DNA from 4 places in the Streptomyces sp. YIM S03343 genome. Region 1 is predicted to be linked to each of the others. Evidence: riboswitches for the same ligand, from Rfam matches in the RefSeq annotation. Region 1 holds a riboswitch; each other region holds the start of a gene.
The links. A riboswitch is a leader RNA that binds a small molecule or an ion and turns the genes downstream of it on or off. The one in region 1 is predicted to bind cyclic di-AMP.
Positions count from the first base shown of each region.

Region 2: another riboswitch for cyclic di-AMP. It lies ahead of ACSYGN_RS06060 (M23 family metallopeptidase); the one in region 1 lies ahead of ACSYGN_RS24125 (transglycosylase family protein).
Region 3: another riboswitch for cyclic di-AMP. It lies ahead of ACSYGN_RS15785 (C40 family peptidase); the one in region 1 lies ahead of ACSYGN_RS24125 (transglycosylase family protein).
Region 4: another riboswitch for cyclic di-AMP. It lies ahead of ACSYGN_RS21330 (M23 family metallopeptidase); the one in region 1 lies ahead of ACSYGN_RS24125 (transglycosylase family protein).

Region 1 covers NZ_JBPUKX010000001.1:5,506,598-5,511,571, reverse strand. The annotation lists gene ACSYGN_RS24125 (transglycosylase family protein) at 228-917, opposite strand; cyclic di-AMP (ydaO/yuaA leader) riboswitch at 921-1,091, opposite strand; gene ACSYGN_RS24120 (transglycosylase family protein) at 1,290-2,354, opposite strand; gene ACSYGN_RS24115 (cytochrome P450 family protein) at 2,553-3,881, opposite strand; gene ACSYGN_RS24110 (nucleoside triphosphate pyrophosphohydrolase) at 4,120-4,974, opposite strand, start outside.
Region 2 covers NZ_JBPUKX010000001.1:1,342,527-1,347,500, forward strand. The annotation lists gene ACSYGN_RS06055 (SGNH/GDSL hydrolase family protein) at 1-720, opposite strand, end outside; gene ACSYGN_RS06060 (M23 family metallopeptidase) at 1,007-1,969, opposite strand; cyclic di-AMP (ydaO/yuaA leader) riboswitch at 1,974-2,139, opposite strand; gene ACSYGN_RS06065 (alpha-galactosidase) at 2,514-4,613, opposite strand; gene ACSYGN_RS06070 (tyrosine-protein phosphatase) at 4,830-4,974, shown strand, end outside.
Region 3 covers NZ_JBPUKX010000001.1:3,713,201-3,718,174, forward strand. The annotation lists gene ACSYGN_RS15775 (M23 family metallopeptidase) at 1-456, shown strand, start outside; gene ACSYGN_RS15780 (ATP-dependent DNA helicase) at 514-3,096, opposite strand; cyclic di-AMP (ydaO/yuaA leader) riboswitch at 3,462-3,633, shown strand; gene ACSYGN_RS15785 (C40 family peptidase) at 3,642-4,829, shown strand.
Region 4 covers NZ_JBPUKX010000001.1:4,910,151-4,915,124, forward strand. The annotation lists gene ACSYGN_RS21315 (dihydrofolate reductase family protein) at 1-408, shown strand, start outside; tRNA gene ACSYGN_RS21320 (tRNA-Met) at 550-623, opposite strand; gene ACSYGN_RS21325 (PP2C family protein-serine/threonine phosphatase) at 790-1,860, shown strand; cyclic di-AMP (ydaO/yuaA leader) riboswitch at 2,174-2,330, shown strand; gene ACSYGN_RS21330 (M23 family metallopeptidase) at 2,341-3,393, shown strand; gene ACSYGN_RS21335 (PrsW family intramembrane metalloprotease) at 3,532-4,896, opposite strand; gene trmB (tRNA (guanosine(46)-N7)-methyltransferase TrmB) at 4,948-4,974, opposite strand, start outside.

The DNA.
Region 1 (4,974 bases):
TTGTGAATTGCCCCGGAGAACCTGCAGAAGACCGGAGAACGCCGGAGAACGCACCTCGTGGGTGCGGAGAACGCCGACGAACCCGGAGAACGCAGAACCCCGCCCCGGCGCGTACGGGGGAATGCGCGCCGGGGCGGGGAGACCATGGGAGTCGCGGGACCCTCACGGGGCCTCAACTGTCATGGCCGGGGATGTGAGGGGCCTGTGGCTCAGCTGGCCACGGACTGTCACTTCAGGTGCAGCTGCTGGCCCGGGTAGATCAGGTCGGCGTGCTCGACGACGCCCTTGTTGAGCTTGAACAGCTTCTGCCAGCCGCCGTTGACGTGGTGCTTCACGGCGATGGAGCTGAGCGAGTCACCCTTGACGACCTTGTACTCGCCGTCACCCTTCTTGACCTTCTTGCCGGTCGGGGTGGTGACCGTCTTCGAGGCGGACTTCGCGGCCGGGCGCTGGGCGGAGCGGGAGGCGGCCGGCTTCTCGGTGGAGCGCTTGGTGGTGGCGGAGCCGGTGGAGCCCGAGGACGACGCCGTGCCGCCGTTGTAGGCGGCACCGGACAGGCCCGTGCCGCAGACCGGCCAGGCGCCCTTGCCCTGGGAGGCGAGAACCTTCTCGGCGATGGCGATCTGCTGCGCCTTGCTGGCCTGGTTGGCGGTCGGCGCGTACGCCGTGCCGCCGTACGCGGCCCAGGTGGAGGCGGAGAACTGGAGGCCGCCGTAGTAGCCGTTGCCGGTGTTGATGGCCCAGTTGCCGCCCGACTCGCACTGGGCGACGGCGTCCCACTCGGAGGCGGTGGCGGCGGAGGCGGTGCCGGCGGCCATCAGCGGGGCGGCTATCGCGGCGCCGGTGACACCGACGACGGCGACGACACGGGTGGCCTTGGACGGACGACGGTGCTTGCCCTTGCTGGAGAACAGCATGGAAGATCCCCTCACCGACGCCTGCGAGGTGAGCTGTCGGGTTCGGGCCGGTTGAGTTGCCCGGTCACACCTCCTGAGGAGGCATGACTTCACCCCTAGCCGGAACCGGCGTTCGACTGCCGGGCCCGGCGCCTACCTTGGGTCCCCCGCTCCTGCCTACGGCGCTTGACGCGACGACTGTTCCCGGACTGCCGCTGGCAGGACTCGGCGTAACGACGGCCGGGGCCCGGGGTGCCGGGCGGCATTGACCGTAGACACACGGCTCATGGAATTTCAAAGACGATCAGGGCTTCTGAGACTGATCCCACACTTTCACCAAAGTGGACATTACCGTACGAAACGGTGCATCAACTCCCGCTCGATTTCGCCCGTTTACGAACCGATCTGCAGAGTCTGACCAGCCGTGATGCGGTCGGGATCGGAACCGATGGTCTTCTTGTTCATGGCATAGAGGTGCCGCCACCCGCCGTCGAGGTCCAGGGCGTCCGTGATGGAGATGAGGCTGTCCCCGGCACGGACGGTGTACGTGCCGTCGGTCTGCGAGGCGTGCCGCCCGCCGGTGGAGTCGCTGGAGAGGCCGCCCTCGCCCTCGTCGCTGGCGCCACGGTGCCGTCCTGAGCCGAGGGCACCGGTGTCGACCAGGGCCGAAGTCCCGTCGGCCTGAAGGGAATCGTCCGTCGTGTCACCCGTCGGCGCCTCGGTCGGCGAGGTGGTCGGGGACTGCGAGCCGGTCGAGCCGGACCCCGTGGACTTCGTGGAGTCCGTCACACCGGAGGAGTCGGACTTACCGTTCTTGTCGGACTTGCCATTGTTGCTCTTCCCCTTGGACGACGAGGACGACCCGTTGCCCGAGCTGGACGAGTTGTCGGTCGAGGAGTCCGACAGACCGGATGAGACCGGCACATCGGACGAGTCAGAATCATCCTTCGAGTCCGACTTGTCCGAAGAGTTGGAGTTGCCTGAGTTGCCGTTCTCGTCCGACTGTGAGTTGTCCGACGACCCTGACGACGAGTCGGAGTTCTCGTCGTCGGCGACACCCGTGTCGACCGAGGCGTTGCCCGAGTCCTTGTCCAGTCCGTAGAGCGCACCACAGGTCGCCCACGCGTCGGCACCCTGGTCCGCGAGGATCTTCTCGGCGACGGCTATCTGCTGCTGCCGGCTGGCCTGGTCGGCACGCGCGGCATAGTCGAGACCGCCGTACTGCTCCCAGTCGGCCTGGGTGATCTGGAGGCCGCCGTAACGCCCGTTGCCTATGTCGGCACTCCAGGCGCCGTCGCTCTCGCACTGGGCGACCTTGTCCCATGTGGTGCCGTCGGCCGCGTGGGCGCTCGCCGCGCCGAGCAGCGGGATGGCGATGGCGGAGCCTGTCACACCGGCCGCGACGATGAGGGCCGGGGCCTGACGGGGGCGACGATGACGACCGTTCCCGGAGAGCATATCGGGGCCTTTCACGAGACAGCAGTGACCAGCGCGGCGTTTGAAGCTCGGTGTGTCGCCGTGCTGACGGTCGAACGTAGCGACAGACGATCAGTCATCACAAGTTCATGCCACGGAGATCACGCGAAGATCACAGAGGTGAGGGAATGTCACCTTTTGAGTAAGGCTCCCGTCAGTCGAAAATGTCGATCCGGTCGATTACCGGACGGGTGTGACGGAGGTGAACTCCACGGGCAAGCCGCGCAGTCCACGCATGATGAGCCCACCACGCCACCGCAAATCGGTCGATTCCACCGCCAGTTCCAGGTCCGGCAGCCGGGTCAGCAGGGTACCGAGCGCGGTCCGCCCCTCGACCCGGGCCAGGGGTGCGCCGAGGCAGTAGTGGATACCGTGGCCGTAACCAAGGTGTTGCATGTCACTTCGAGCGAGGTCGAGCACGTCCGGATTCTGGAACCTCTCGGGGTCCCGATCGGCCGCCGCGAGCACCACAAGTACAGGATCACCTGCAGCGATGCTCCGACCGCCGACCGTGAGCGGCCGGGTGGCGAACCGCCATGTCGCGATCTCCACCGGCCCGTCGTAGCGCAGGAGTTCCTCGACCCCGTTCTCCAGCAGCCCCCGTTCGCCGCGCGCGAGGGACTCCTGGAGCCGCCGCCGCTCCCCCGGGTGGGTCAGCAGCGCGTACATGCCGTTGCCGATGAGATTGACCGTGGTCTCGAAGCCGGCGAACAGCAGGATGAACGCCATCGCCGCAACCTCGTTCTCGGTGAGGTGCTCACCGTGGTCCGAGGCCCGGATGAGCCCCGAGAGGAGGTCCTCCCCCGCGCCTGGCTCATCGGGCAGCAGCTCCCTCTTTCTATGGATGAGTTCGGCGAGATAGCCACGCATCTTCCGCACCGACCGCGCCACCCCGCCACGCGGCCCTCCGCCATGACGGATCATCATGCCCGCCCAGTCCCGGAAGTCGTCCTGGTCCTCGCGCGGGACACCGAGCAGATCGCAGATCGCATAGATAGGGAGCGGAAACGCGAACTCATGGATGAGGTCCGCGCCGCCGCGCCCGGCGAACCCGTCGATCAGCCGGTCCGTCAGCTCCTGCACCCGCGGAGCGAACTCCGCGACCCGGCGCGGGGTGAACGCCTTGCTGACCAACCGCCGCAGCCGGGTGTGGTCCGGTGGATCGATGTTCAGCAGATGCGTCATCAGCTCCGCCTTGCGCTCACCCGGGATGCCCGTCCTGCCCCTGGCGTGCTCCGGCTCGTCGTGATGCTCCGGGTTCTTGGACAGCCGCGGATCGGCGAGCGCCTGCCGGGCGTCGGCGTACCGGGTGACCAGCCACGCCTCCACCCCGCTGGGCAACCTGGTCCACCGCACCGGCTCGTGCTCCCGTAGCCAGGCGTAGGCAGGGTAGGGGTCGGTGGCGAACTCCCAGGAGAACAGGGCGGGTGCGGGCGGCTCACCCTGCCGGGCGGGCTCACCAGGCCGGGCGGGCTCGGCGGGGGTCGGGGAGCTGGGCTGGTCGGTCACTCCCCGACGGTATCCGGGGCGGTGGGACGACCGCGCCCGGGGGACCGGGGCCGCGGCGCAGGGACGCGGCGGGCGCGAGGTTCAGGGACGTGGCGCAGGGCCGTGGCGCGAGACCCGAGCCATGGCGCGAGGCCGTGAGGCGGGGCCGTGGCGCAAGGCTGTGGAGGCGGGCCGCCTCCTCGTACCACTGCGCGGCTACCCGTGGCACGGGACGGACGGCCTTCGGCTGCGGCGACCGTCAGCTCTGCTCGTCCTGGGCGGACCCCATGACCTCGACGCCGTCCACACCCTCCACGCCTTCGATGCCCTCCACGTCCTCGACGCTCTCCCCGCCCCGAACGCCCTCCGCGGCACGTATCGCCTCCCGGTACGCTCGCGCCGCCGCGCGCAGTGCCGTCTCCGGGTCCACCCCCTCCGCCTCGGCCCGGGCCGCCAGTGCCAGCAGCTCGTAGCCGACGCCCTCGCCGTGGGGCAGCGGTACGTCGAGGGCTGCTGTGCGGGCGCGGGAGGCCAGCTTCGCGGCCAGGGCAAGGCCGGGCTGGCCCAGGGGGATGCCCTCCGTGACGGAGGTGCGGCGCTTCTCCTCCGCCTTGGTGCGCAGCCAGTGCTCCTTGACGTCCTCCGGGGTCTCGGCCGTCTCGTCGCCGAAGACATGGGGATGGCGGTGGATGAGCTTGGCGACGATGCCGCCCGCGACGTCGTCGATGGAGAACGGCGCCTCGGGGTCCTCCTCCGCTATCCGCGCGTGGAAGACGACCTGGAGCAGTACGTCGCCGAGTTCCTCGCGCAGTTCGGCGCGGTCACCGGCCTCGATCGCCTCGACGAGCTCGTACGCCTCCTCGATGCCGTACTTGGCCAGTCCCTCATGGGTCTGCCGGGACGACCAGGGGCACTCGGCGCGGATACGGTCCATTACCTGGACGAGGTCGAGGAGGCGCGCACCCGGCAGGTCGTAGGAGGCGGGCAGCAGCTCCAGATCCGGCATGCTCACCCGGCCGGAACCGGCGAGACGGGCCAGTCCGTCGGTGAGCGCGGGCTCACCCTCGCCGGTGGCCACGACCACCACGGTGCGGCCACCCGCGCAGGTGTCGAC
Region 2 (4,974 bases), 4.2 Mb from region 1:
GTCGCCGGAGGACTCCCCGCGCAGCCGTCGGCCGATCCACGGCACCAGGTAGTCACGCGCCCAGGTCACGTTGTCCCGCCGCATCTCCAGCGTGCCGCGGGGCGGCAGCGCGGGCCAGGGCTGCTCCGGGTCGGCCGGGACGTCGTAGCCGAGCAGCTGTCCGGCGCGCAGGGCAACTCGGGTGTGGCCCTCCGCCGAGAGGTGCAGCCGGTCGTCGTCCCAGGCCCGGCGGTCCTGGATCGACCGCAGCGACCACAGGTCGAGCACCGGGCAGCCGTACCGGTCGGCGATCGCCCTCACATGCCCGTTGTACGTCGCGATCTTGCCCCGCAGATGCTTGAGCACGGGGATGCCGCGGGTGTCGAAGCCGGTGGTCACGAGGACCGTGCCGGCCACCCCGGTGAGTTGGGCGACCGCCGCCTCGAAGCGCTCGGCCACTTCGTCCGGGTCGCTGCCCGGGCGGATGATGTCGTTGCCGCCCGCGCAGAAGGAGACCAGGTCCGGTGCGAGCGCCACGGCCCTCGGGAGCTGGTCCTCCACGATCTGGTCGAGCAGCTTGCCGCGTACGGCAAGGCTGGTGTAATCGAAATCGCCTTCGGGCCGCTGGTCGGCGAGCAGTACGGCGAACCGGTCGGCCCATCCGACGAACTGGCCGTCGGGGCCGGGGTCACCCACTCCCTCGGTGAAGCTGTCCCCCACCGCCACGTACGACCCGATCACTGATCTGTTGTCACTCTTCGAATCGTCTGCCACAAGCGGCCATGATTCACCCTTCGATGTGACCTACGCGACCGTAGGCAAGGCTTGACGGGCGGTGACAAAGGCCACTCGTAAAGCGTTTGCCAACCCGGAATACCTGTTCTACCTGGGGTGTTGTCGGCTCGGCAGGCCCGGAGCCCGGAGGTGCCCGGCCGGTGCCGGTCCGGCGCCCGGGCAGACCGAAGACCGGACCCGGGGATCGTGGTCCGGCCTTCGGCGGATTGCGGGGGTGTGCGGCGGGCGGGTGTCAGCCGACGGCTACGCCGTGCTCGCGGAGCCAGGCGACCGGGTCGATGTCCGAGCCGTAGTCGGGGGTGGTACGGATCTCGAAGTGCAGGTGCGGGCCCGTCACATTGCCGGTCGCACCCGAGAGACCGACCTGCTGACCCGTCGTCACGGACTGACCGGCGGAGACGGACAGCTGGGACAGGTGCGCGTACTGCGCGTAGTGGCCGTCGGCGAGCCGGATCACGACCTGGTTGCCGTACGCGCCGCCCCAGCCTGCCGAGACGACGGTGCCCGCGCCGACAGCCTTGAGGGAGGTACCGGTTGGGACCACGAAGTCGACGCCGGTGTGGTAACCGCTGGACCACATGCTGCCCGCGACGTGGTACGACGTACCGACGGTGCCGCCGACGACCGGCAGCGTGAAACCGGAGCCCGTGGGGGCGGAGGCATTCGTGGCGGTCGCGGTGCCGGCGGAGGCAGACGGCGCGGACGGCGCGGACTGTGCGGACTGTGCGGACGACGGCGTCGGCTTCGACTCGGCGGTGGCGGCCGTGGCATGGCGCCCGAGGGTGAGCTTCAGACCGGGGTGGATCAGGGAGGGGTTGCCGCCCACGGCCTCGCGGTTGTCCCGGTAGAGGCGGTGCCAGCCGCCGCGGACCCGGTGCTCGGCGGCGATCTTCGCGAGGTAGTCGCCGGTGTGGACGGTGTAGATCTTCGTCCGCGTGCTCTTCGCGTCGGACGCCCGTCCGGCCTGGTGCGCGGCGACCGGCGCGGCCTGGACGGTCTGTGCCGGAGCCGTCTGCGCGACCGACTGCGAGACGGACTGCGTGGCCGACTGGACGGCCGACTGCGGGGTCGCGGCGTGCGCGCCCCCGGCGCCGATGAGCGGCAGGGCCAGCGCCGCGCCGCCGGTTCCGGCGACGGCTATGGAGCGGGTGAAGCGCTGGGACTTGGGGCGGCGGTGCTTACCCTTCGCGGGCATGGCGAATTCCTCTCCGGCGCCTGCGAGGTGAGCTGTCGGGTTCGGGCTGGAGCTGCCCGGCCATGACGAAGGGTCACGGCTTCACCCCGAGCCTGTGCCGGAGACCGGACCAGGCAGTCGTACCTGTGGGTCCCCCGCTCCTGCCGTACGCGGGTGAGTGTGTGCGGAGTCCGGTCGGTGGCAGGATTCGGCGGTCCGTCCGGATTGATGGCGAACGTAGGCGACCAGGACGCGAATCAACAAGCCGGTGGTTCCCGGGATACGCGTTTCCCTTGATCTTTTCCCGGAATTCACGGTCACCCTCCGTGAATTCCGCCCCGATTTCTCCTGGCAATTCCCAAGGAAAACCTTATGAATTACGTGAACATGACGGACGACTCACCGTCACGGATATGAGCCTCCTCACCCGCCCCTTCTCCACCGCCCCCCATTCCTGGCCGAGTTGGAATGAAGGACAATGAAAGCATTGGAACGGCAGCGAAGTCCAACGAAGACAATCTAAAGCAAATGAAGGTGAGCTAATGCCCTAATTAGGACAGAAGCCTCAGATTCGCCGCAGCCGCAGGACTGTTGCGTCCAGGTCGCCGCTCAGCCCGGTGCGCAGACCGTGATGCTGCAGCACCGCGCCCCGGTGAACTTCGCCCGTTTCGCGGCATTCGTACGCCGCTGTCGGGTCAAGTCCGCGCAGCCGCAGCGACGGAACGGGTTCGCCGTAGTGCTGGGCCTGGAGGCAGGCGAGGAGGACCGTCTCGTCGCCGAGCGAGTACTGCACCGCGCTCAGCCCGCCGTCCGGCGGCCGCAGCCGGTACTGGTCGCCGCGCTGCACCACGGGCCGGATCTCCTTGTACAGCTCCACCCAGCCGCGCGCCTCGGCCAGCTCCTCCTCGCTCCAGTCGCTGAGGTGCCCGCCGATTCCGAGCACTCCGGCCATGGCGCTGACGAACCGGAAACGCAGACTGCTGGAGCGATGGTTGAGCTGGATGTTCGGGCTGTCGGTGACCCAGGCGGCCATCACCCGGGCCGGGTGGATCTGGCTGAAGCCGTGCTGGATCTCCAACCGGTCGAGCGGGTCGGTGTTGTCCGAGGTCCACACCTGGTCCGTACGGCTCATCACACCGAGGTCGATCCGGCCGCCACCGCCCGAGCAGGACTCGAAGGCCACGTCCGGATAGGCGGACCTGAGCCGGTCGAGAAGGCCGTAGAAGGCGCGGACATGGTCGACCCACAGCCGCTGCGGATACGGCTCGCCCGGCCAGCCGGCGTCGGTGAAGCAGCGGTTGAAGTCCCACTTCACATAGTCGACGGGAGTGGACGCGAGCAGGTCGTCCAACTGCTCCCAGAGATATTCCTGGACATCCTCGCGGGCGAGGTTCAGCACCAGTTGGTTGCGGAACTCCGTGCGCTTGCGCCCCGGCTGGTACTGCACCCAGTCGGGGTGCGCCCGGTAGAGGTCGCTGTCCGCGTTGACCATCTCGGGCTCGACCCAGATACCGAACTGCATTCCGAGGGCGTGCACATAATCGGCGAGGGGCTTGAGGCCGCCCGGGAAGCGGTCGGGGTTGGGACGCCAGTCGCCGAGCCCGGCGCGGTCACAGGTGCGCGAGCCGAACCAGCCGTCGTCCACCACGAACAGCTCGACCCCGATCGCGGCGGCCCGCCGGGCGAGCACGCTCTGCTGCTCCTCGGTGATGTCGAAGTGCGTGGCCTCCCAGGAGTTGAACAGCACCGGCCGGTCCCGCTCGGCATCCGGAATGACGTACGCGCGCTGATAGGCGTGCCAGGCGCGGCTGGCCCCGCCGAAACCGGCGCCGCTCCACAGGCCCGCGAAGACGGGCGTGGTGTACGACTCGCCCGGCGCGAGCAACAGCAGCCCCGAGTCGTCGTACCCGGCGCCGCCGGTGATCTGTACGCGCGCGTCGGGGAGTTGGGCGACCGCGATACGCCAGGAACCGGACCAGCCCAGCGCGCAGCCGTAGACCTCGCCGAACTCCTCGGTGGCGCCGGTGTCGAGCGCGACCCAGGGCAGATGCTGGTGCCCGGTGTGGCCCCGGCGGCTGCCGATGACCTTGTCGCCGTAGGTGAGCGGCGCACTCGCGAGCCGGGACTCGGCGGCCCAGCGGCCGTGGAGTTGGGACAGCCGCCAGCCCTCACGCTCGGGCAGGGTCCAGGTGGCCGGGTCGGCGCGCAGCAGCTCCAGTGGCTCCGCGCCCTCGTTGCCGAGGGTCACCCAGCGCTCGACCACGTCGTCACGCATCCGGTAGTGCAGGACGATCGTCAGGCCGTCGTCCCTGAAGCGCAGCCGCAGTTCGTCGCCCTCGGACCCGTCGTGCGCGTCAGGCGCATCATGCTCGTAGGTCTCGAATCGCCATTCGGTGCCGCGTCGTTCGGCGGAGCGCACGGACAGGGCGGGCCGTACGAAGCGGGCGCCGCCCTCGACCGGGTACTCCTCACGGCCGTCGAGAGCGGACTCGAAGGGGCGGTAAGGAGGGAGAATGCCCTCGATGAGGGACTCGGCGTCGGCGAGGGTGATTCTGGGACCCCAGTGCAGATGCAGGAGTACGTCGTCGTCCGTGAGGTGGACGGCGTAGCCGCTCTTGGGCCCCGTCAGCAGCCACGTACGTCCGTTTCCGGCGATCTCCAGCACTGCGCCTCCACAGTTCCCGACAAGCCCGCTCAGACTCCCACATGATCCATGCTCAAGGGCGGCGAGCAGCGAAGCAACGTCTGTGGAAAACTCGCGGGAACTCGTTTGCCCCTGCCTGTGGACAGCTCATTGCCCAGGGAAACCGTGCCGTATCGTCGAAGTCGCATCCGCCGGTCCACCCGCCGAGCACCGGTGGAGCCGATGAGAGGAGCCTCCGTGACGCAGCAGGTCCCGTCGACCGAACCAGAACTGGCCGGTGTGCGCAATTTCCGTGACGTGGGGGGCCTGCCGACCGTGGACGGCCGCCGGGTGCGGCAGGGGGTGCTGTTCCGCAGCGGTCATCTCGCACACGCGACGGACG
Region 3 (4,974 bases), 1.8 Mb from region 1:
CGGGTGGCCGAGAAGAAGAAGGCCGCCGAGGAGGCCGCCCGCAAGGAGCGGCTGCGCCCCAAGTTCGCCATCCCGGTCGCACAGCGGGGCCTGAGCGCCTACTTCGGCCAGGCCGGCGTCAACTGGATGTCCGTGCACACCGGCATCGACTTCCCGGTCTCCTACGGCACCACCGTGATGGCCGCGACCGACGGCGTCGTCAGCACCAAGTGGAACAGCGCCTACGGCAACATGATGATCGTGACCGCGAAGGACGGCACGGAGACGTGGTACTGCCACCTCTCCACCTACCGCGTGGCCTCCGGTACGACGGTCAAGGCCGGTGACCCGATCGCGTACTCCGGGAATTCCGGCAACTCGACCGGCCCGCACCTGCACTTCGAGGTGCGCCCGGCCGGAGGGTCCCCCATCGACCCGCTCCCGTGGCTGCGCAGCCACGGCCTCGACCCGACGTAGCACCGGCGGCGGCCGGAGGGAGCAGGGAGTTCCCGCCCCGCGCCCCGGTCCTGCCGCCTACAGCTTCTCCACCGGCGCGTACCGCAGCAGCAGCTTCTTGGGCCTGTCGTCGCCGAAGTCGATGGTGGCCACGGCATCGCCGCCCGTGCCCTGGACCCCGACGACGGTGCCCAGCCCGAACTGGTCGTGGGTCACCCGGTCCCCGACCGCGAGAGACACCACCGGCTTCTCCGACGTCCGGCGTGTGGCGAACCCCGACGCGCCCGACGCCGACGAGCGTGAACGCGACGACGACAGCGAGGCCGCGACACCCGCCACCGGCCTGGAGGAGACGGGAGCGACCGCTCCGGTGCGCTTCCACTCCAGATGCGCGGCCGGGATCTCCTCCAGGAAGCGGGAGGGCGGATTGTAGGAGGGCTGGCCCCAGGCGCTGCGCAGGGTGGAGCGGGTCAGATACAGCCGCTCCCGCGCGCGTGTGATCCCGACGTAGGCAAGGCGCCGCTCCTCCTCCAGCTCCTTGGTCTGGCCGAGGGCGCGCATGTGCGGGAACACGCCGTCCTCCATGCCGGTGAGGAAGACGACCGGGAACTCGAGGCCCTTGGCGGTGTGCAGGGTCATCAGGGTGATGACGCCCGAGCCGTCCTCCTCGTCGTCCGGGATCTGGTCGGAGTCGGCGACCAGCGCGACCTGTTCGAGGAAGTCGGCGAGCGTGCCACCGGAGGCCACAGCGGCCACGCCTCCCGCAGCCCCCGCAGCCCCCGCAGCCTCAGTGGCAGCCGCAGCCTCAGTGGCCGCCGCAGCCTCAGTGGCCGCCGCAGCGCCCTCGCCGCGCGCCTGCTCGAACTCCAGAGCCACGGCGGCGAGTTCCTGGAGGTTCTCGATACGGGTCTCGTCCTGCGGATCGGTGGACGCCTGCAACTCGGCGAGATAGCCGGTGCGTTCGAGGACGGCCTCCAGGACGGTGGCCGGTCCGGCGCCGGACTCGACGATCGTACGGAGTTCCTCCATCAGCACGTTGAACCGCCTGACGGCGTTCGTCGACCGGGCCGCCATGCCGTACGCCTCGTCGACGCGGCGCAGCGCCTGCGAGAAGCTGATCCGCTCGCGCTGGGCGAGCGCGTCGATCATGGCCTCGGCGCGATCGCCGATGCCGCGCTTGGGGACGTTGAGGATGCGGCGCAGCGGAACGGAGTCCTCCGGGTTGGCGAGCACCCGCAGATAGGCGAGGACGTCCCGGACCTCCTTGCGCTCGTAGAAGCGGACGCCGCCGACGACCTTGTAGGGCAGGCCGACGCGGATGAAGACCTCTTCGAAGACACGGGACTGGGCGTTGGTGCGGTAGAACACGGCGACGTCACCGGCCCTGGCCTCGCCCGCGTCCGTGAGGCGGTCTATCTCGTCGGCGACGAACTGCGCCTCGTCGTGCTCGGTGTCGGCGACATAGCCGGTGATCCGGGCGCCCGCGCCCGCGTTGGTCCACAGGTTCTTGGGGCGGCGGGACTCGTTGCGCTCGATGACCGCGTTGGCCGCGCTCAGGATGGTCTGCGTGGACCGGTAGTTCTGCTCCAGCAGGATCGTCGTGGCGTCCGGGTAGTCCTCCTCGAACTGGAGGATGTTGCGGATGGTCGCGCCGCGGAAGGCGTAGATCGACTGGTCGGCGTCGCCCACGACGCACAGTTCGGCGGGCTGGAGGTCGTTCTCGCCGGGCGGTACGTCCACCGGGCGCTCCGCGGTGCCGACCAGCTCGCGCACCAGCGCGTACTGGGCGTGGTTGGTGTCCTGGTACTCGTCGACGAGGACATGACGGAAGCGGCGGCGGTAGTGCTCGGCGACGTCCGGGAAGGCGCGCAGCAAATTGACCGTCGTCATGATCAGGTCGTCGAAGTCGAGGGCGTTCGCCTCGCGCAGCCGGGACTGGTAGAGCGCGTACGCCTGGGCGAGGGTCTTCTCGAAGCCGTCGGCGGCCTGGGCGGCGAAGTCCTCCTCGTCGATCAGCTCGTTCTTCAGGTTGGAGATCTTGGCACTGAAGGACTTCGGCGGGTAGCGCTTGGGGTCGAGGTCCAGGTCACGGCAGACGAGCGCCATCAGACGCTTGCTGTCGGCGGCGTCGTAGATCGAGAAGGAGGAGGTGAAGCCGAGCTTCTTGGACTCCCGGCGCAGGATGCGCACGCATGCGCTGTGGAAGGTCATCACCCACATCGCGTTCGCCCGCGGCCCGACGAGCTGCTCGACGCGCTCCTTCATCTCGCCGGCGGCCTTGTTGGTGAAGGTGATCGCGAGGATCTGGCCCGGGTGCACGCCGCGATCGGCCAGCAGATACGCAATGCGGTGCGTGAGCACACGGGTCTTGCCGGAACCGGCTCCGGCCACGATGAGCAGCGGGGTGCCGGAGTGCGCGACGGCGGCGCTCTGGTTGTCGTTCAGCCCCTCCAGCAGGGCGGCCGGATCCACGGCGGGGCGCGGGGCGCCGTTGCGGTAGTACTCGTCCCGGTCCGGAGGCACGTCGAACTTCCCGCCGAACAGATCGTCCGGAAGCGACTCCGGTACGTGTTCGTCCTCGGGCGGCGGCGGGGGCTCCTCGTCATGGCCCCGCGGGGCCTGGAGATCCGCCAGGAAGCTGTCGTCAAAGAGGCTGCTCATCGCTCTCCGAGTCTAGGACCCCCCACTGACAACCCGGGCCCGCTCCGGGAATCCCCCGGCGGCACCGCCGGGCGTACGCGGACCCGCGCACGGACCAGGACGCATCAGGCACGCGGACACCGGCGACCGGGCACATCGCACCCGGGCCGCACCCGGGCCGCATCCGAACCGCCCCCGGACCAGACCATCCCCCGTCTCGGACAAGCGGTCGCAGATCCCCCCATAAGGACGACGACAAAGCCTCACCGAGGTGAAGGTCACAAATTAGTATCGGGCATATCGGCCATCAACCTTCACAGAGGCCACACGAGTTGGCTACCGTGCCGGGCAGGCCGCACGACCCCCACCGGCGAACGTCGCCGGGCCGCGCGGCTCCGCCGAGTCCGGTGCGCCCCCACGGCAGCCGGAGCCGGGGACCCAACCGAACTTGGGGTGAATCGGCCCGTATCCCCGCCGGGATAGGGACCGTAGGGCAACCCTTCCGAACCACCCGCCCGAACCCGACAGCTAACCCGGTAGGCGGAACGTGGAAGGAGTCGCCTCCCTTGGCGTCGCACCGCAAGTCGCGCCCCGCCGGCCCGCGCGTCGCAGGCATACGCACCCCCGCCATCGCCACGGCCGCCGCCCTCACCTCCGTGGCCCTTCTCTCCCAGACCGCCAACGCGGCGCCCTCGGACGACAGACCGAGCCTGGAGGAGGTCCAGAAGAAGGTCGACGACCTCTACCGCCAGGCCGAGTCGGCGACCGAGAAGTACAACGCGGCCAAGGAGAAGTCCACTAAGCAGCGGAAGCGCGTCGACACCCTCCTCGACGACGTCGCCAAGCGCACCCAGAAGCTCAACACGGCCAGGGAGCAGCTGGGTTCCTTCGCCGCCGCCCAGTACCGCACGGGCGCCGCCGAACCCGACACGGCGACCTTCCTCCTCGCGGACTCTCCGCAGGACTACTTCGACCAGACGCAGTTGATGAGCCGTCTGACCAACCGCCAGAAGGGCGCGGTCGACGACTACATCAGCGAGCAGTCGGCGACGATGAAGAAGCGTCAGGAGGCCGCGCAGAGCCTGGAGGCGCTCACCACGTCGCAGACGGACCTGAAGACGGCCAAGGCCACGGTCCAGACGAAGCTCACCGACGCGCGTGACCTGCTCTCGAAGCTCAACGCCGAGGAGAAGGCCCGGCTCGCGGCGATCGAGAAGAAGAAGCAGGAAGAAGCCGCAGCCAAGGCCGCCGAACTGGCGAAGCAGCAGGCGGCGGCCGAGAAGGCAGCGGCAGAGAAGGCGGCCCAGGACAACGCGTCCTCGGGCTCGTCCTCGGATTCGTCCTCCTCCTCATCGGGCTCTTCATCAGGCTCGTCGTCTTCCTCGGACTCGACCTCGACGAAGGCGGAGAAGGCGCTGGCGTTCGCCCGGGCGCAGATCGGCAAGCCGTATGTGTGGGGCGCCACCGGCCCCGGCTCCTACGACTGCTCGGGCCTCACCCAGGCCGCATGGAAGGCGGCGGGCGTCAGCCTCCCGCGTGTGACGTACGACCAGGTCAACGCAGGAACGACGGTCTCCGTTGCCGACGCGAAGCCGGGTGACCTGATCTTCTTCTATTCCGATGTCAGCCACGTCGGTCTCTACATCGGCAACGGCATGATGATCCACGCCCCGAAGCCCGGCGCGTACGTGCGCGAGGAGTCGATCTACTACGGCGGCGCGTCGATCATCCACAGCGTGGTGCGGGTGGCCTGACCGCCTCTGGGGCCGCTTCAGATCTGTCGGATTCTCAGCGATCTGTCGTCAAGTTGTCGTCTGTGACAGATCGCCGAGAATCGCCCCCGTCCCGTCGCAATGACGCTGTCGGATTCTCACTCGTTCTCGTTCGAGCTGTCGGATT
Region 4 (4,974 bases), 600 kb from region 1:
GCCGCGCTGTGCCCGCCGTCGGACACCGCGTTCAGCGTCGGTGCGGTGGCCGTCGCCGCCGACGGCACCGAGCTGGCCCGCGGCCACTCCCGGGAGGGGGGCGACACGGTCGTGCACGCGGAGGAGGCGGCCCTCGCCAAGACCGACCCGGCCGACCCGCGGCTGCCCGGCGCCACCGTCTACAGCAGCCTGGAACCCTGCGCCCGCCGCGCCTCCCGCCCCGCGCCCTGCGCCCGGCTGATTCTCGACGCGGGCGTACGGCGTGTCGTGACCGCCTGGCGGGAGCCGGACACCTTCGTCGCGGCGGCCGACGGCAACGGGCTGCTGACGGCGAACGGCGCCACCGTGGTCGTCATACCGGAGTACGAGCCCACCGCCAAGGCACCCAACGGGCATCTGCTGGACTGAGGGCGGGGAAGCGGTGCTCCCGCACGCCCGCACGACGGCGAGAACTGGACCGGGAAACCGGGAGAACCGGGGGAGCAGGGAGAACAGGAAAAAAGCCTGGGGCCGGAATCCATCACATGGATTCCGGCCCCAGGCCTTCAGTAGCGGGGACAGGATTTGAACCTGCGACCTCTGGGTTATGAGCCCAGCGAGCTACCGAGCTGCTCCACCCCGCGTCGGTGAGACCAGTGTACGGCATCTGGCAGGGTGCCCGCTCATCCGCTCGGCTCAGCCCCGTTCGCCGCCCGCCGCCGGGGCCGGACACTGGAGGTACGTCGGCTACGGACGGGGAGTCGGGTGGAGTGGCCTGGTGAGGTGGAGGAGCGACCCGGGCGCCGCATCATGTACGCCCGTACCGCCGTACGGCTCCTGCCCGCGCTGCTGCTGGCCGGCGGGATCCTCTTCGACTACCTCACCCCGCAGGAGTTCTCCGCGACCCCGCTGCTCACCGCCGCGCCGCTGGTCGCCGCCCCGCTCTACTCGCGGCGCGGCACGGTCCTCACCGGGCTCGCGGCCGTGCTCGCCGCGGTGGCCGTGCTGATCGGTCACGCCACACGGCATGTCGTGGTGGCCGTCGGCGCGGTGACGGAGCTGGTCACCGTCACCACGGTCGCGGTGCTCGCCGTCCTCATCAACATCCTCGTGCAGCGCGGGCAGCGGCAGCTCGCCTCCGTTCGCGAGATCGCCGAGGCCGCGCAGCTCGCTGTACTGCCCGAGCCGGAGGAACGCATCGGCGGTCTGGACATCGCGGCGCGCTACGAGGCGGCGCAGGCCGGGGCGTCCATCGGCGGCGATCTCTACGCCGTGCAGGACAGCCCGCACGGCGTCCGGCTGATCGTCGGGGACGTGCGGGGCAAGGGGATGGGTGCGGTGGGCATCGTGGCCGTCGTCATCGGGGCCTTCCGGGAGGCCGCCGAGCAGGAGGCCACGCTGGAGGCGGTCGCCCAGCGGTTGGAGCGGGCGCTGGTGCGCGAGGACAACCGGCGCGAGGCCGTCGACGCCGTCGAGGGGTTCACCACCGCCGTCCTCGCGGAGATCCCGCAGGGCGAGCCACTCGTCCGCGTCGTCAACCGCGGCCACCCCCCGCCGCTGCTGCTCCTCGCCGATGGCACCGTGCGCGTGCTGCACGCCGACACGGCGGCGCTGCCGCTCGGGCTGGGTGAGCTGAGCGCCCTGCCCGACCGCACCCAGGAGACGGACTTCCCGCCCGGGGCCACGCTGCTGCTCTACACCGACGGGCTGTCCGAGGCGCGCGACGCGCACGGCGTGTTCTACGACCCCGAGACAGGGCTCGGCGGCCGGACCTTCCCGGGCCCGCAGCCGCTGCTCACCGCCCTCGCCGCGGAGGCGCACCGGCACGCCGGGGGCGGTCTGACGGACGACATGGCGCTGCTCGCGGTACGGCGGCCGTGACACATCTCTCCGGCCGGTGGCGTGACACAAGTCTCCGGCCGACGCGTGACGCTTCCCGTCGGTCTCGCGCTGATATCGGTCCGGTATCACGTTGGGTGAGCGGACGGTCTCGCTCCGCATAACATCTGAGTCACCGTCACCGCCGCGGTGGCTGATGGGTGGAGGTCAACTCGCCCGATTTACGCCGGTCATGGCGGGTAAGTCCGGCGGAAAAATCTTGCTGATCACGGGGAACGGCTTGGAATCTCCCCTCCGCGTCTATTAACGTTCGATAACGCAGCGCGGTTGTCCCAGCCGTCACAAGAGACGGCTCCGTGCGCACGCGCCGAGTCCCGCAAGGGAGCCGGGGAACCACCACCCTGGGGTGAATCACGCGGATACCGCCGTGGAAGCACGGCGTTATACGCGCGTAGGAGACCTTCCTGCTCCGAACCCGTCAGCTAACCCGGTAGGCGAGAAGGAAGGAAGGAGCGCGCCCACGTGGCGTCTAACCGGCCTCTCACGGAGTCTCCGTACGTACCCGGCCAGCGCGGGGGAACCGACACCTTCGGCTACGGCGAGTACCAGACCGACGAGGGTCCCTGGCAGGAGTGGAACCCCACCGAGGACTCCCTCCGCCCGGTACGAGGCCGGCACCGCGTCGGCAAGCAGCGCGGCGGCGGACTCGCCCGCAGCTCCACCGTCCTGGGCGTCGGTGTCATAGCGGCCGTCGGCGCGGGCGGCATGGCCAGCGCCAACACCGGCAAGCCGCCGGTCTCCATCTCCATGCCCGATCTGCCCTCCGTGGGCTCCCTGCTCGGCGACTCCGGCTCGGGCGGCGACTCGGGCAGCGACTCGGCCAAGGCGTCCCAGGCCGCGCTCAGCACCATGACGACGACGGTGGCCGACAGCAAGAGCTCCGACGCGGGCGAGGCGCTGCGCAACCGGATCATGGCGCAGGCCGAGCAGCAGCAGACCCAGGTCGCGAACAAGGCCCAGACGGCCGCCGAAACCGCCGCCGCCAAGCGCACCGCTGCCGCCGCTGCCGCCGCCGAGAAGGCCGCCGCCGCCAAGGCCGAGGCGGCCAAGGCGAAGGCGGAGGAGGCCGCGAAGAAGAAGGCCGAGGCCGCGCGCCTGGCCGCGCTGGCCAAGCAGTACACGCTGCCGGTCGCGTCCTACACCATCACCGGCACCTTCGGTCAGGCCGGCACGTTGTGGTCCTCCGGCTATCACACAGGCCTCGACTTCGCCGCGCCCACGGGCACGCTGATCAAGGCGATCCACAGCGGCACGATCACCGAGGCGGGCTGGGCCGGCGCCTACGGGTACCGCACCATCCTGACTCTCGATGACGGTACCGAGCTGTGGTTCAACCACCAGTCGTCGATCAGCGTCTCCGTCGGCCAGAAGGTCAGCACGGGCGATGTGATCGGCCGCGTCGGCGCCACCGGCAACGTCACCGGCCCGCATCTGCACCTGGAGGTCCACCCGAACGGGCAGGCCACCGCCACCGATCCGATGACATGGCTGCGCGGCAAGGGCCTCAACCCCTGACGGCGCTCAGCCTCTGGCAGGCTGGCTGTTCTGCTTCTCTCTTATCCCTCCCCTCTGGTCTCCGGCGGTCCTGACGGCTTCCCCCCGACGTCAGGGCTGCCGGTTTTTGCATGCGGCGGGGCGGATGGGGCCGACGGCTCAGGTGAGATAGGGGTTGTGGATGGGGTACGGCGCGGCGGGAGCGCCGTACCCGTGGCCGCCGGAGCCGCCATAGCCGTACGCCGCGGGCGGCGGCCACGGAGAGGGCACCGTCCCGTACGTCGCCCCGTGCCTTCCGCGCTCCGGCCAGACGCGTGCGGCCGCGTGCTGGAGGGCGGGGCGGGCGATGTGGCGGCGGTTCCACAGCTCGCCCAACAGTTCGGCCTCGCGGACGACGAAGTCGGGGCCGGCGCGTCCGCCGCGTCCGCGATGGCGCAGGAAGGCCAGCGAGGTGGCGATGGCCTCGTACTCGGCGACGGCGCGGGCGGCGGGCTTGCCCCAGTAGTGGCGCGCGTACTCGCGGGCGATGCCGCGCGCCCGCATCGAACCGAGCACGAACGGCTCGGCGGGCGTCAGCCAGCCCGCGACGGCATAGGCGGGCAGCTCCTCCCGTACGGTCCTCAGCTCGCGCTGTCTGGTCCAGACGGCGAGCCAGGTCAGCAGCCCGAACGCGGGCACCATGAACGCGCCGTACACCGCGAAGAAGCCGTACTGGCCGAGGGAGGACGAGCCGTTCCAGACGGCGTGCATGCTCATCGCGAGCAGCAGCCCGGACAACGGCAGCAGGAAGCGGCGGACGCGCTGGTGGTCGGCGCAGAGGGCGGAGACCCCGAAGCCGATGCCGGTGAGGACGGTGAAGAGGGGGTGCGCGAAGGGGGACATGATGACGCGCACGAAGAAGGTCGCGGCGGTGACGGAGGCGATGCCGCGGTCGCCGGTGAGCTGGTCGGTGCCGAAGGCGGTGCCGAGATAGAGGATGTTCTCGGTGAACGCGAAGCCGGTGGCGGTGACCCCGGCTATCACCACGCCGTCGACCAGCCCGGTGAAGTTCCGTCTGCGGAACAGGAAGACGAGCAGTACGGCGGCGGCCTTGGCGGACTCCTCCACGATGGGGGCGATGACGGTGGCGCCGAGGGTGTCGGCGTTCGTCGGGTCGGCGGTGGCCGTGGCTATCCATCTGGTGGCGAAGCTGTTGGCGACGATCGCTATGAGCGCGGCGGCGCAGGCTCCCCAGGCGAAGGCGAAGAGCAGATTGCGCCAGGGGCCGGGTTCGACGCGGTCGAGCCAGCGGAAGGCGGTGATCAGCAGCGGTACGGGCAGTACGGCGAGGCCGAGGCCTACCAGGAACCCGTCGGTGCCGGTCTGTTCACGCACCAGGGCCAGGATGACCAGCCCGGACACCGCGAGCAGGGTGATGAGCGCCCCGTAGCGCACGGCGCGCCGCTGCCACCAGCGCGGGTGCCCGAGGGCATGGCCGACGGGCGGATGGCCGGGGAGGGGCGGGTACGGGGAAAAGCTGGCCACGGCATCGACCCTAACGAGGGAGAACACGGCCTACGACGACGCCGGAGAAAATCAGCCCCGGTCACGGTCCTCGTGCTG